Regions from separate parts of the Nocardioides sp. J9 genome, predicted to be linked through region 3. Evidence: predicted binding sites of a transcription regulator. Region 3 holds the regulator's gene; each other region holds the start of a gene.
The links. The regulator LexA, encoded in region 3, represses DNA repair genes until DNA is damaged. The targets are predictions, from matches to a motif close to TCGAACANNTGTTCGA.

Region 1: L615_RS18880 (HNH endonuclease signature motif containing protein) is a predicted target of LexA. The motif match lies at 1,227-1,242, and genes of this name have one in related genera.
Region 2: L615_RS01300 (DUF5131 family protein) is a predicted target of LexA. The motif match lies at 1,628-1,643, and genes of this name have one in related genera.

Annotation. Positions count from the first base shown of each region.
Region 1 covers NZ_VLJQ01000110.1:37,123-40,391, forward strand. The annotation lists gene L615_RS18880 (HNH endonuclease signature motif containing protein) at 1-1,215, opposite strand, end outside; gene L615_RS18885 (hypothetical protein) at 1,404-1,739, shown strand; gene L615_RS18890 (glyoxalase/bleomycin resistance/extradiol dioxygenase family protein) at 1,767-2,156, opposite strand; gene L615_RS23520 (hypothetical protein) at 2,388-2,528, shown strand; gene L615_RS18895 (2'-5' RNA ligase family protein) at 2,538-3,071, shown strand; gene L615_RS23525 (hypothetical protein) at 3,128-3,269, shown strand, end outside.
Region 2 covers NZ_VLJQ01000002.1:91,859-95,127, reverse strand. The annotation lists gene L615_RS01320 (contact-dependent growth inhibition system immunity protein) at 1-153, shown strand, start outside; gene L615_RS01315 (YrhB domain-containing protein) at 255-575, shown strand; gene L615_RS01310 (hypothetical protein) at 678-1,052, shown strand; gene L615_RS01305 (hypothetical protein) at 1,166-1,456, shown strand; gene L615_RS01300 (DUF5131 family protein) at 1,665-1,949, shown strand; gene L615_RS01295 (hypothetical protein) at 1,946-2,170, opposite strand.
Region 3 covers NZ_VLJQ01000113.1:3,916-7,184, reverse strand. The annotation lists gene L615_RS19465 (MXAN_6640 family putative metalloprotease) at 1-1,056, opposite strand, end outside; gene lexA (transcriptional repressor LexA) at 1,116-1,841, opposite strand; gene L615_RS19455 (LysM peptidoglycan-binding domain-containing protein) at 2,162-2,560, shown strand; gene L615_RS19450 (hypothetical protein) at 2,634-2,975, opposite strand; gene L615_RS19445 (hypothetical protein) at 3,031-3,269, opposite strand, start outside.

The DNA.
Region 1 (3,269 bases), on a different contig from region 3:
CGGGGTGACGGTCTCGACGGTCCCGTCGGGCTCCACGTGCTGGCGCCAGCCGGGGGCCTGCTTGGCGTGGTTGCAGGCCGCGCAGGTGCCCTGGCCGTTGTCGGCGGTGGTGGGTCCGCCGTCGGCGTACGGCTCGACGTGGTCGAGGTGCCGGATCGGGGCGCCGCACCACGGGGTACGGCAGATTCCCTGGTCGCGGACCGAGAGGAAGTCGGCCAGGCCGGCGGGGAAGATGCGTTGCTTGCTGGCCATCGCGACGAGGCGCCCGGTGTGGTCGGGGTAGAGCTGGCGGAACCACGTGTCGAGGCCCGCGTCGAGAGAGGCCGCGACGAGCAACCGCGCCATCTCGGCCGGCACCGGCTCGGCGTCGACGAGGCCGGGCGCGTGCCCGCCCGCGAGGGTCGTGGCAGGGAGCGTGAGGGTCACGCCGACCGGGACCGCGGGCGGCTGCGGTCCGTCGCCGACCGGCACCCCGGTGGTGCGGGCGACGAGCAGGTCGGCCATTAGCTGGCCCTTGCGGCGCTCGTCTCCGGTGGCGGTCATCGTCGCGGCGTCCCGGGTGAGCTGGGCGTGCAGTGCCACGCCCTGGGCGACCGGCAGGAGCGCGGTGAGGCGGACCATCGTGTCGGGCGCGGGGCGGATGGACACGTGGCGGTCCCTCACCGCGTTGCTAGCGCGCTCGGCGATCGAGGCCGGGTCGAGCTCGTAGGCGATGGTCCGCACCCGCGCGACCAGGGCGCGGGTGCCGATGCCGTCGAGGGCGTCCGGGTCGGCGAACAGTTCTTCGTCGACCAGTGCCCGGTGGTCGGCCGACAGGCAGGCGGTCTCGCGCAGGGCGAGCATCGCGCGGAACTCGCTGAGCGTGCCGTCGGCGAGCCGCTCCAGCAGGTGCGGCATCTCGGTGCGGCCCACCTTCGCGAACGCGAGCAGCGCCTGGCCACGATGCACCGACTCGCGGCGGGCGAGGGCGAGCTCGGCGGCGACCCCGCGTCCGCGGTGGGCAGCCGGAACGCCCCCGAGCTCCTCGTCCTCGCGCCGGGCCGCGTCGTACGCCACGGCCGCGTCTGCCTGGCGCGCGCAGATGGTCGACTTCAGCGCCTCGAGCTCGGCCACGAGGCCGATCAGCTCGCCCGGCTCATCGGGCAGCTCGCCGGCAGCCAGCGCCGACCGCAGGTCGGCGACCTGTGCTGCGGAGACGGTGGGCCCGAGTGCCATGCTCCATCCTATCGAACATGTGTTCGATGATCAATGCCCAAAACACGTTCTGTCGGATCCCTGAGAGACCGTGCGGACCCTCGGGCCAGTCCCACCATCGAAGGACCGCCATGCATCTCGACTCGTCCAGTCCGTCCGCCGCCGGCACCCCGGTTCGCGGCACGGCTTCCCCCTCCCACACGTCAGCAGTGGCCGTCGCCGTCCTCGTGCTCGTGGCGTCGCTGGTGAGTGCCGTGGTGCTGATCGCGGCCGCACCCTCGCCGTCGGGCTCCCCGGACGCCGACCTCCTCAGCCAGGAGATCGACTACGGCTTCTACGGCGGCGACGCCTACACCGGCATCCAGAACGCTGCGGCGGACACCGGCAACGCCGTCGTCGCCGGCGGCAACGCGACCCTCGAGCTCCTCACCGAGCTCGACGAGGCGAGTGCAGAGCGCTGGGCTCACCTCTACCGCGGTCTCGCAGCCATGCTGGTCCTCGCCGCTGTGGCAAACCTCGGACGGACCCTCCAGCGCCGGTCGTGACCCGCCCCGAGGCGCGCGGACCGAGGTTCACTCGACAGCCTGGGCGACCTGCACCAGGTGCCCGTCCGGGTCCTCGACCCACGCGATGAGCAGGCGGCCCAGCCACTCGCTCGGCTCCTTGACCGGACGGGCGCCGAGCTCCTGCAGGCGTGCGTACGCCGCGCGGGTGTCATCCGTCCAGAGCACGACGGCTGCCCGTTGGCCGGAGGCGACGGGGGCAAGGCCGTGGTCGTCGCGGGTCGAGGCCTCGCTGGCGAGGCCGAGGCGGTAGCCGTCGAGGACGAGGTCGACGTGGATCGGCGGTCCCTCCGCAGGTGTGCGGAACACCTCCTCGAACCCGAGGCCGCGGTAGAACGCGGCTGCCCGCTCGGGGTCCGGGGTGAACAGGACGACCTGCGGGGTGCGGAAGAGGCTCACCCGACCACCATCACAAACCGGCTCTCCACGGCCGCGGCGCCACTCCGCGCACCGGGCTGCCTGCCGAGCCGGCCGCGCGACGGCCTGCACTGGCTCCGGTCCGGGGCGGCGTTCTACGCGACGGGTGGTCGCTCGCACTGCATCCTGTCGCCGCGGGCGCTGCGGAGCTTCGGCAAGAAGGTCTGGGTCCACGACTCCGCGCGGCGCGGGCGGCCCTTCCAGGTCCGGGTGGTGAACCTGGCGAAGCTGAAGTCGCGGACCGCGTGCGGCAAGGCCGCCGGTCTGGCCATGCTCGTCTGGGACGGGCCGAAGGTCGGGGTCCACGTCGACGGCCTCGACAACCCGCCACACCGACGGCTCGCGACTGCCTAGGCTGGACCGGTGCCTGACCACGCCCTGGAGCTGAGCTTCGACGAGGCCTCCGCGCACGCGGTCGAGGCGCAGTGGGAGGCCCTGCGGCACGCAGGGCTGCCGTCCCAGGCCGACCACCGGTCGATGACCAACGCCCCGCACCTGACCCTCGTCGCCGCGATGCCGATCGACCCGGGCGTCGTCGGTCCGGCCGTCGACCTCCTCGGACCGTTGCTGCCCACCGTGCTCAGCGTGCGCGGCCTGCTGGTGCTCGGGGACGGTCCGCGGGTCACGCTCGCCCACCTCGTCGAGCCCGACGCGGCCGTGGCCGACGCGGTGGCATCCCTGCGTGCCCTGGTGCCCGGCGTGCGGCACCCGGTGTGGACGCCACACGTCACCCTCGCCCGCCGGGTGCCCCGGCGCCGGCTGGCCGACGCGATCGAGGTGCTGCACGACGCGTCACCGGTGCGCGAGCTGGTCGCGGACCGGCTGCGCTGGTGGGACCCGGACCTGCGCGTGGTCGAGACAATCTCCGGTCAGACCGGCGAAGCGCACACAGGCTGAAACCCGCCCCAGACGGGCCATTGACGACCACCACATTTGGTGTTCGTCTTGTGAACATGAAAAGGGCGTACGTCCAGACCGCCCGGGCCGAGGCCGCCGAGGAGACCCGGCGCCGCATCCTCGCCGCTGCTCTTGACCGGTTCACCCGGTCGTCGTACGACGACGTCACGCTCGCGCAGATCGCCGACGACGCCGGGT
Region 2 (3,269 bases), on a different contig from region 3:
CTCGAACGGCTGGAGCTTGACCCCTGCGCGTCGGGCGACATGGCTCCAGGAGCTCTGCGCGAGCAGGTCGCCCGAGTCTCCGCTGAGTACTGGCAACGCCATGCCGCCGAGCGAACACGGCTTGAGAGCGTGCCCGGCTGCGATGAAGAGTGATCCGGGGCCAGCCCGCTCTAGCAACGCACTCACCTGCCTCGACCGGCGCGCGGCCGTGCCGATGTCGGGGCACGACCCAGCGTTCAATCTATGCTCCGATGGTGGACGCCAACGACGCCAAGCGCATTGCAGAGGCTGAACTCGCGCGTTGGAACAGCACTCTCACGCCAAACAGGCTCGTCAACCCTCAGGCGACGTCGCACGATCCAAGAGACGGATATGTCGTCACCAGCATCGAGACTCACAGCCGCGCTTGGATTGTGCATTTCGCGACGAAACGGTGGCTCGAGACTAGAAGCATCTCGGACTCGGTGGTTGGCACTTGCCCACTAGTGATCGACCGCGCCACCGGCGAGCTCCACGCTTACGGCTCGGCAGAGCACTCGAAATTCCACGCGTGGCTCGACGAACCTCAAGTCTGATTATTGACCGCGCTCTCATGGCCGCTGTCGGGACGGAGCGCCCGACCATGCCGCGGTTCGCTGGGTCGCACGCCTGCGCGTCCATCCCGCTAGCCTGTTTAAGTGCCTCGGAGCGTCATTGTCCTCAGCAGCGATCCGGACCTGTTCGACAACGTGCGTGCGCTCCTGCGGACCGACCCACGCTTTGTCGACGGTGGCGATACGGTGCACTGCGACGGCTCGATGGCACCCCTGACGAATATCTATCCCGTCGAGAATGACCCGGCGGAATGGGATGACCGGGACGTTGCAACGGACGCGATGCCGGACCCGCGAACGTCCTCACTCTTGATCTTCGAGAGTCGGTCTCCCGAGTGGGTCGCCGAGGTCGGCACGCTCTTAGCCGAAGGGCTCGCCTCCCCGGTGTGGATCGTCGACTCTGCGGAGAATGTTTGGTCCGCCGACCAGATTGACCCAGCGCGCGTCGCACTCTCCTAAGGGCCCGGCCGCGCTGCTGCTCCGGCGGTCGCGCGTTGTTGGGGACGCCGTGCCGGCCGTCTGACACACTCGGCAACGTGCCGCTGCTGAGCTAGAACGACTACCTCGCAACCATGGGCCAGACGAGGGAAGCACTCGCACCAGACGACGTCGTGCCAGCTGATCTAGGCCGATACATCCGGACCATCGATGAGCTTGACTTCCAAAGCTTCGACTTCTCGGATCGCGTGGTCGCCAACGCCTGGGCCATCGACGGCGGCGCCTGGCAACACATCCTCTTCAGCGCAGACGTGCCAAACGTCTTTCTTGTCATCGTGGTGAACGGGCGGTCGAACGACGTGCACGGGCACTACGTGCTTGACCTCAACAGCCACTACGGGATCGGCAGCGACCCGACGTTGTGAAACGCACGCTCATGCCGCTGTCGGGGCGGATCTACCGCGTGGGAGGTGGCGCCACGGCTGTTGCACGCCACGGATGTAGACCGCCATCCGACACGACCCGGCCGGCGGGTTGCGGGCGCCTGATGGAAATCGTGACAGAGTGACACCGCGGGGGTACATTCGAACAAGTATTCGAACACATGTTCGAACACATGGGGAGGTGCTGGCGATGGCGACGAACAGCGCGATCGAGTGGACTGAGATGACTTGGAACCCGGTTACCGGCTGCGACCGAGTCGCCGCAGGCTGCGACAACTGCTATGCCCTCACCCTCGCGAAGCGGCTGAAAGCAATGGGGGCCGAGAAGTACCAAAATGACGGCGACCCGCGCACGTCCGGCCCTGGGTTTGGCGTGACCCTTCACCCTTCGGCGCTGTCCCAGCCGTTGCGGTGGCGTTCCCCGAAGGTGGTTGATGACGGTTGGCTGGTGCGGGTGGTTACTCGTTGTCGCTAAGCGCTGTTGGGGAGGCCGCCGTACACCTCGACGACCAAGGCCTCGAGCGCGTAGACGGCATCCAGGGCGGGCTTCGGGTCTCGGCAGTTCCGAGTGAGGTTGAGCCGGTCGCGGGCCGCCCCCAGCTGGGGGACGGTGGTGGCGGTGTGTTGCTCGAGGTGGCGCAGCGCCTGCTGTGCGCGTGCAACGGCCCGGCCTCGTTCCTTGACGCTGATCGGCATGTGCTGCTCCTCGGCTGCGGATCTCCAAGGCCCGTTACTCGGTGTGACCTCGGATCGGCTTGCTCCCAACAACTGCTGCCCGATCGGCGCTCGGAGGCGGTCAAGGGTCGACGCAGTCGACATGCCTTGCCCTTGACCGGTGACGAGCGGCGCTCATGATCGGCAGCGTTGGGAGCAAAGACCTCGCGCTTGGGTTCAGGTCAGTCCGCGGCCGCAGGCCGTTGGCGTTGTCGACGGCCTCTGTGACCGGCGACCGGGCCGCCCGGATGGGCGGCCGGCGCGCACCCTCGACGTCATGTCGACATTCCACCGACGTCCCAACAACCACAGGTGCTGTTCAAGCCGATCCGGGCTGACAATCGCGACGCGGCCAGGGCGAGCGATACCGGGACGGGGGAACCCGCACGGATCCCCAGCCGCCGTCGCCGCAGGGTCAGACGGCACCCAGCTGTGCCGCTGTTCGGCGCGCCTCGACCTCCATGTCGCCGAGGTTGCGACAACCGGGCGGGGCGCAGGCGGGGAAGACCGGCAGTTCCAGCGGTCCGCGATCGGTGGCCGTTTGGTGCAAGCCAGTTCGTGCGAGCAGCGTGCCCGTTCCGTTCCAACCGCGTCACGGCCGCCAGGAGGCGCGTGGACTGCGGTGAGTTCGCATGCAGGCCCTTGGGCCGCGCGGCGTGCTCATTACGTTCTTTGACGAAGGCGCTGGTTGCGTAGGACCGCCGACAACGCCACGCGAAGTGCCTCGAATATCATTCCTTGGGATATGCAAATTGCTCCGAATGCCACAACCGATTCAATTGACGCCGAACTCGTACCGTCGCCGGGGATTATGAACTCCACCATAAACGCGATGGGGTAATAGAAGAGCCACGTCGGCAACGATAGGACCGTTGCCATGACGAGAAATGGCGTCGAATCTTGCGAGTATCCTAATGACCATAGGGCACCCAGTCCCGCCGCCCACAGCGTCGCGCGGAATGCGTACGCCACTAGCACACCTGGCGGGCGCTTGCCGCCAGGAGGGTTGTCGTTTACGTCCATCCGGGGGCCCTGTACGTTCTCAACTTCAACGCGAACTTCGCCCAAACATCACGGGCAT
Region 3 (3,269 bases):
GGGGGGGGGGGGCCGGGGGGGGCGGGGGCCGCGGGGGGGGGGCGGCGCCAGGGGGCCGTAGGGCAGGTAGTTGCGGTTGTCGTTGATCCCGTCGAAGACCTGGTCCTCGATCCAGGTGGCGGTGGCCTCCATCAGCCAGGCGTCCTCGTTGAGGTCGTAGGCGAACTGGACCGCGTGGAACCACTCGTGCGCCGCCGTGGCCCGCAGCGCGGACCGCGGGGCGATCCCGAACTCGGCGTAGTCGTTGTCCAGCACGCAGTACGCCGGGGCCGGCACGTGCTCGGTGACCGAGTGGTCGTCGGTGGTGCAGTAGCCGTAGGCGCCGAGGTCGCCCAGCTCGCCCAGGTAGATGTCCGGGCGCGCGTCACCACCCTTCGTGCCGTCGCTCAGCACGTCGCGGTAGCCGGCCTTGCGGTAGGTCTGCGCGACCCGCGTCAGGGTGGACAGCACGAACTCGACGTAGTCAGGGGCGCCGCCGGCCTTGCCGGGATAGCGCCCACCCGGACCGTCGTTCTCGCCGGGCACACCGTGCCGGGCGCTCGTCTTCCGGTTCACCCAGTGCACGCACAGCATGCTGTTGCAGGTGCGCTTGACGCCCTCGCGCCCGCCGTAGCAGACGAGGTCGCCCTCGTCCCGGTCGTTGCACACGACCAGGCTGTCGTCGGGACGCGCCAGCAAGCGGCCCGCGGCCTCCCGCTTCGACTTCGGCAGGTCCGAGCGTGCGGCGGCGAGGTCGCGCAGGGCCAGCGTCAGGTCCTTGCCGCCGGCACGCAGGCCCTCGGTCGCCGGCTCGTCGCCGGTGTGGTCTGCGTCGTGGGTGCCGTCAGTGGCGTCGGGGTCACCAGCGTCGCCCGTGCCGGCGTCACCGGAGTCGGCGGCGGCCGCACCGGACTCGATGATCTCCTCGACCGCGGCCAGGGCTGCCTCGGCCGTCTCCTCGGCCGTCACGGGGGCGGGGTCGGTCGCCGGGTCGTCAGCTCCAGCCGGTGCGGCGAGCAGGGGCACGGCCAGGAGAGCAGCCAGCACGGCGGCCCACGGTGCACGTCGAGGGGTCACGGGGGAAGGCCTCACGGGGGGACGTCAGGGGACCCACCGACCCTACGTGAGAAGTGGCGTCAGACACGCCTCAGCACGGCCGTCACCTTGCCGAGGATCGTGGCGTTCGTGCCGTCGATCGGCTCGAAGGCGGGGTTGTGCGGGAGCAGCCAGACCTTGCCGTCCTTGCGCTGGAAGGTCTTCACGGTGGCCTCGCCGTCGATCATCGCTGCGACGATCTCGCCGTTCTCGGCGGTCGGCTGCTGGCGGATCACCACGTAGTCGCCGTCGCAGATGGCAGCCTCGATCATCGACTCGCCGCTGACCTCGAGCAGGAAGAGCTGGCCGTCGCCGACGAGCTGGCGGGGGAGCGGGAAGACGTCCTCGACGCGCTCCTCGGCCAGGATCGGGCCGCCGGCGGCGATCCGGCCGACGACCGGCACGTTGGCCGGGACCGGGGCGGCGTCGCCGATCCCGGTCTCGTCGTACGACGTCTCCTCGGCCGAGCCCATCGCCTTGCGGGCCGCCATCACCTCGGGCAGGAACACCTCGAGGGCGCGGGGCCGGTTCGGGTCGCGCTTGAGGTAGCCCTTCTCCTCGAGCACCCGCAGCTGGTGGGCGACGCTGGAGGTGCTGGTGAGGCCGACCGCCTGGCCGATCTCGCGCATGCTCGGCGGGTAGCCGCGCTTCTCGATGCTGTCCTTGATGTGGGCCAGCACGCGCTGCTGGCGCGGCGTCAGCCCGGTCGCGTCCGGGGGACCGTCCGGCAGCTCGGTGACGCCGCGGCCTGCCTTGCGCTCCGCCATGGGGGTGCCTCCCGTTCGCTGTGGCGGCCGGTCGTCCCACCGGCCTGGTGTGACGACGCTAACCGATCCCGCCGCGCTGTTTCAAACACCTGTTCGAAGGGCGTGTCGCGGCCCACGGCCCACTTCTGCGGCGTGGCAGTGGCTGCGACACGGTCGAACAGGATTTCGAACAGGTGCTGGATTTGTTCGAACGTGTGATCTAACCTCGTACACATGTTCGATCGAACGCATGGTCGAACAGCCTTCCGTCGGACCCCGTCCGCAGACTCCTCCCCGGAGTCCCGGACTCGGCCCGCTCCCTTCCCCGGAGGTCACCAGACATGAGCACGATCAGCATCGCCCCGCACCGCGTCAGCACCGCCCGCGTCGCTCCCGCCGCCCGCCGCGGCGCGCAGCCACGGGCCGCCGCGCCACGGGGCCAGGTCCGGCTGACCCGCCGCGGCCGCGTCGTCGTGTTCGTCCTGGCCTTCCTCGTCGTCGCGGCGCTGSCCGTCGCGGTGGCCGCCGGGTCGGCGGCGACCCGCGAGGACGGCGGCGCCCCGGCCGTCCAGGTCGTCACCGTCGCGCCCGGCGAGACCCTGTGGGACATCGCCTCCGGCGTCGCGGCCGCGACCGGCGGCGACGTGCGCGGCGCGATGGCCGACATCCAGGACCTCAACACCCTCGAGGGCAGCATGGTCTACGCCGGCCAGCAGCTGCGCATCCCGGCCGCGCAGTAGCGCGCCCACCGACTCTCCGCTGCCTCGACCCCAGCGGAGCAGGGGAAAAGACGAAGGGTGGCAGGCAAGCGGCTCAGCGAGCCGCGCGCTTGCCGCCCTTCGGCGCGTTCGGGTCGCGCTTCGGCCGCGGCTCGGGGGCCGAGGTGAGGCCGAGGGCCCGGGACAGGCGCACCGCCAGCATGAAGGCGAGGAAGAGGCAGAGCATGCCGCCGAGCGAGGCGACCGCGAGGAAGAACCAGGCGCTGCCGTCGCCGTCGTGCCGGGCGTCGGCACCGAAGTCGATGGCCGCCAGGACGAGGTACCCCCACGCCACGAGGGCGAAGGTGATGCCGACCGCGAGGAGCAGGAGGTCGGCCCGAAAGCGCGGTCGCGCCTTGCTCCCTGCGCGGCTGCCCGCGCGCTTCCCACCTGCCACGGTCGTCATTGTTGCCGATCACCCAACCTGGTGGGTGCCCGCCCCGCGATCGGCCTCAGCGGCCCGTGACGGAGTACTGCACGAAGGTCTTGCCGTCCGCCTCGGTGAGCGTCCCGACGATGACCTCCCACGCGTCGTTCTCGTAGCTGGAGATGCCGGCCGCGCTCGCCTCGTCGTCGCGGGTGAAGCCGGCGGCCCCCAGCTCGTCGCCGATCCGGGCGGCGACCTCGTCGGTCCCGCCCGGCACCTGCAGCTGGACGACGAAGCCGGGCTTGCCCCCGCTGGTCGTCGACG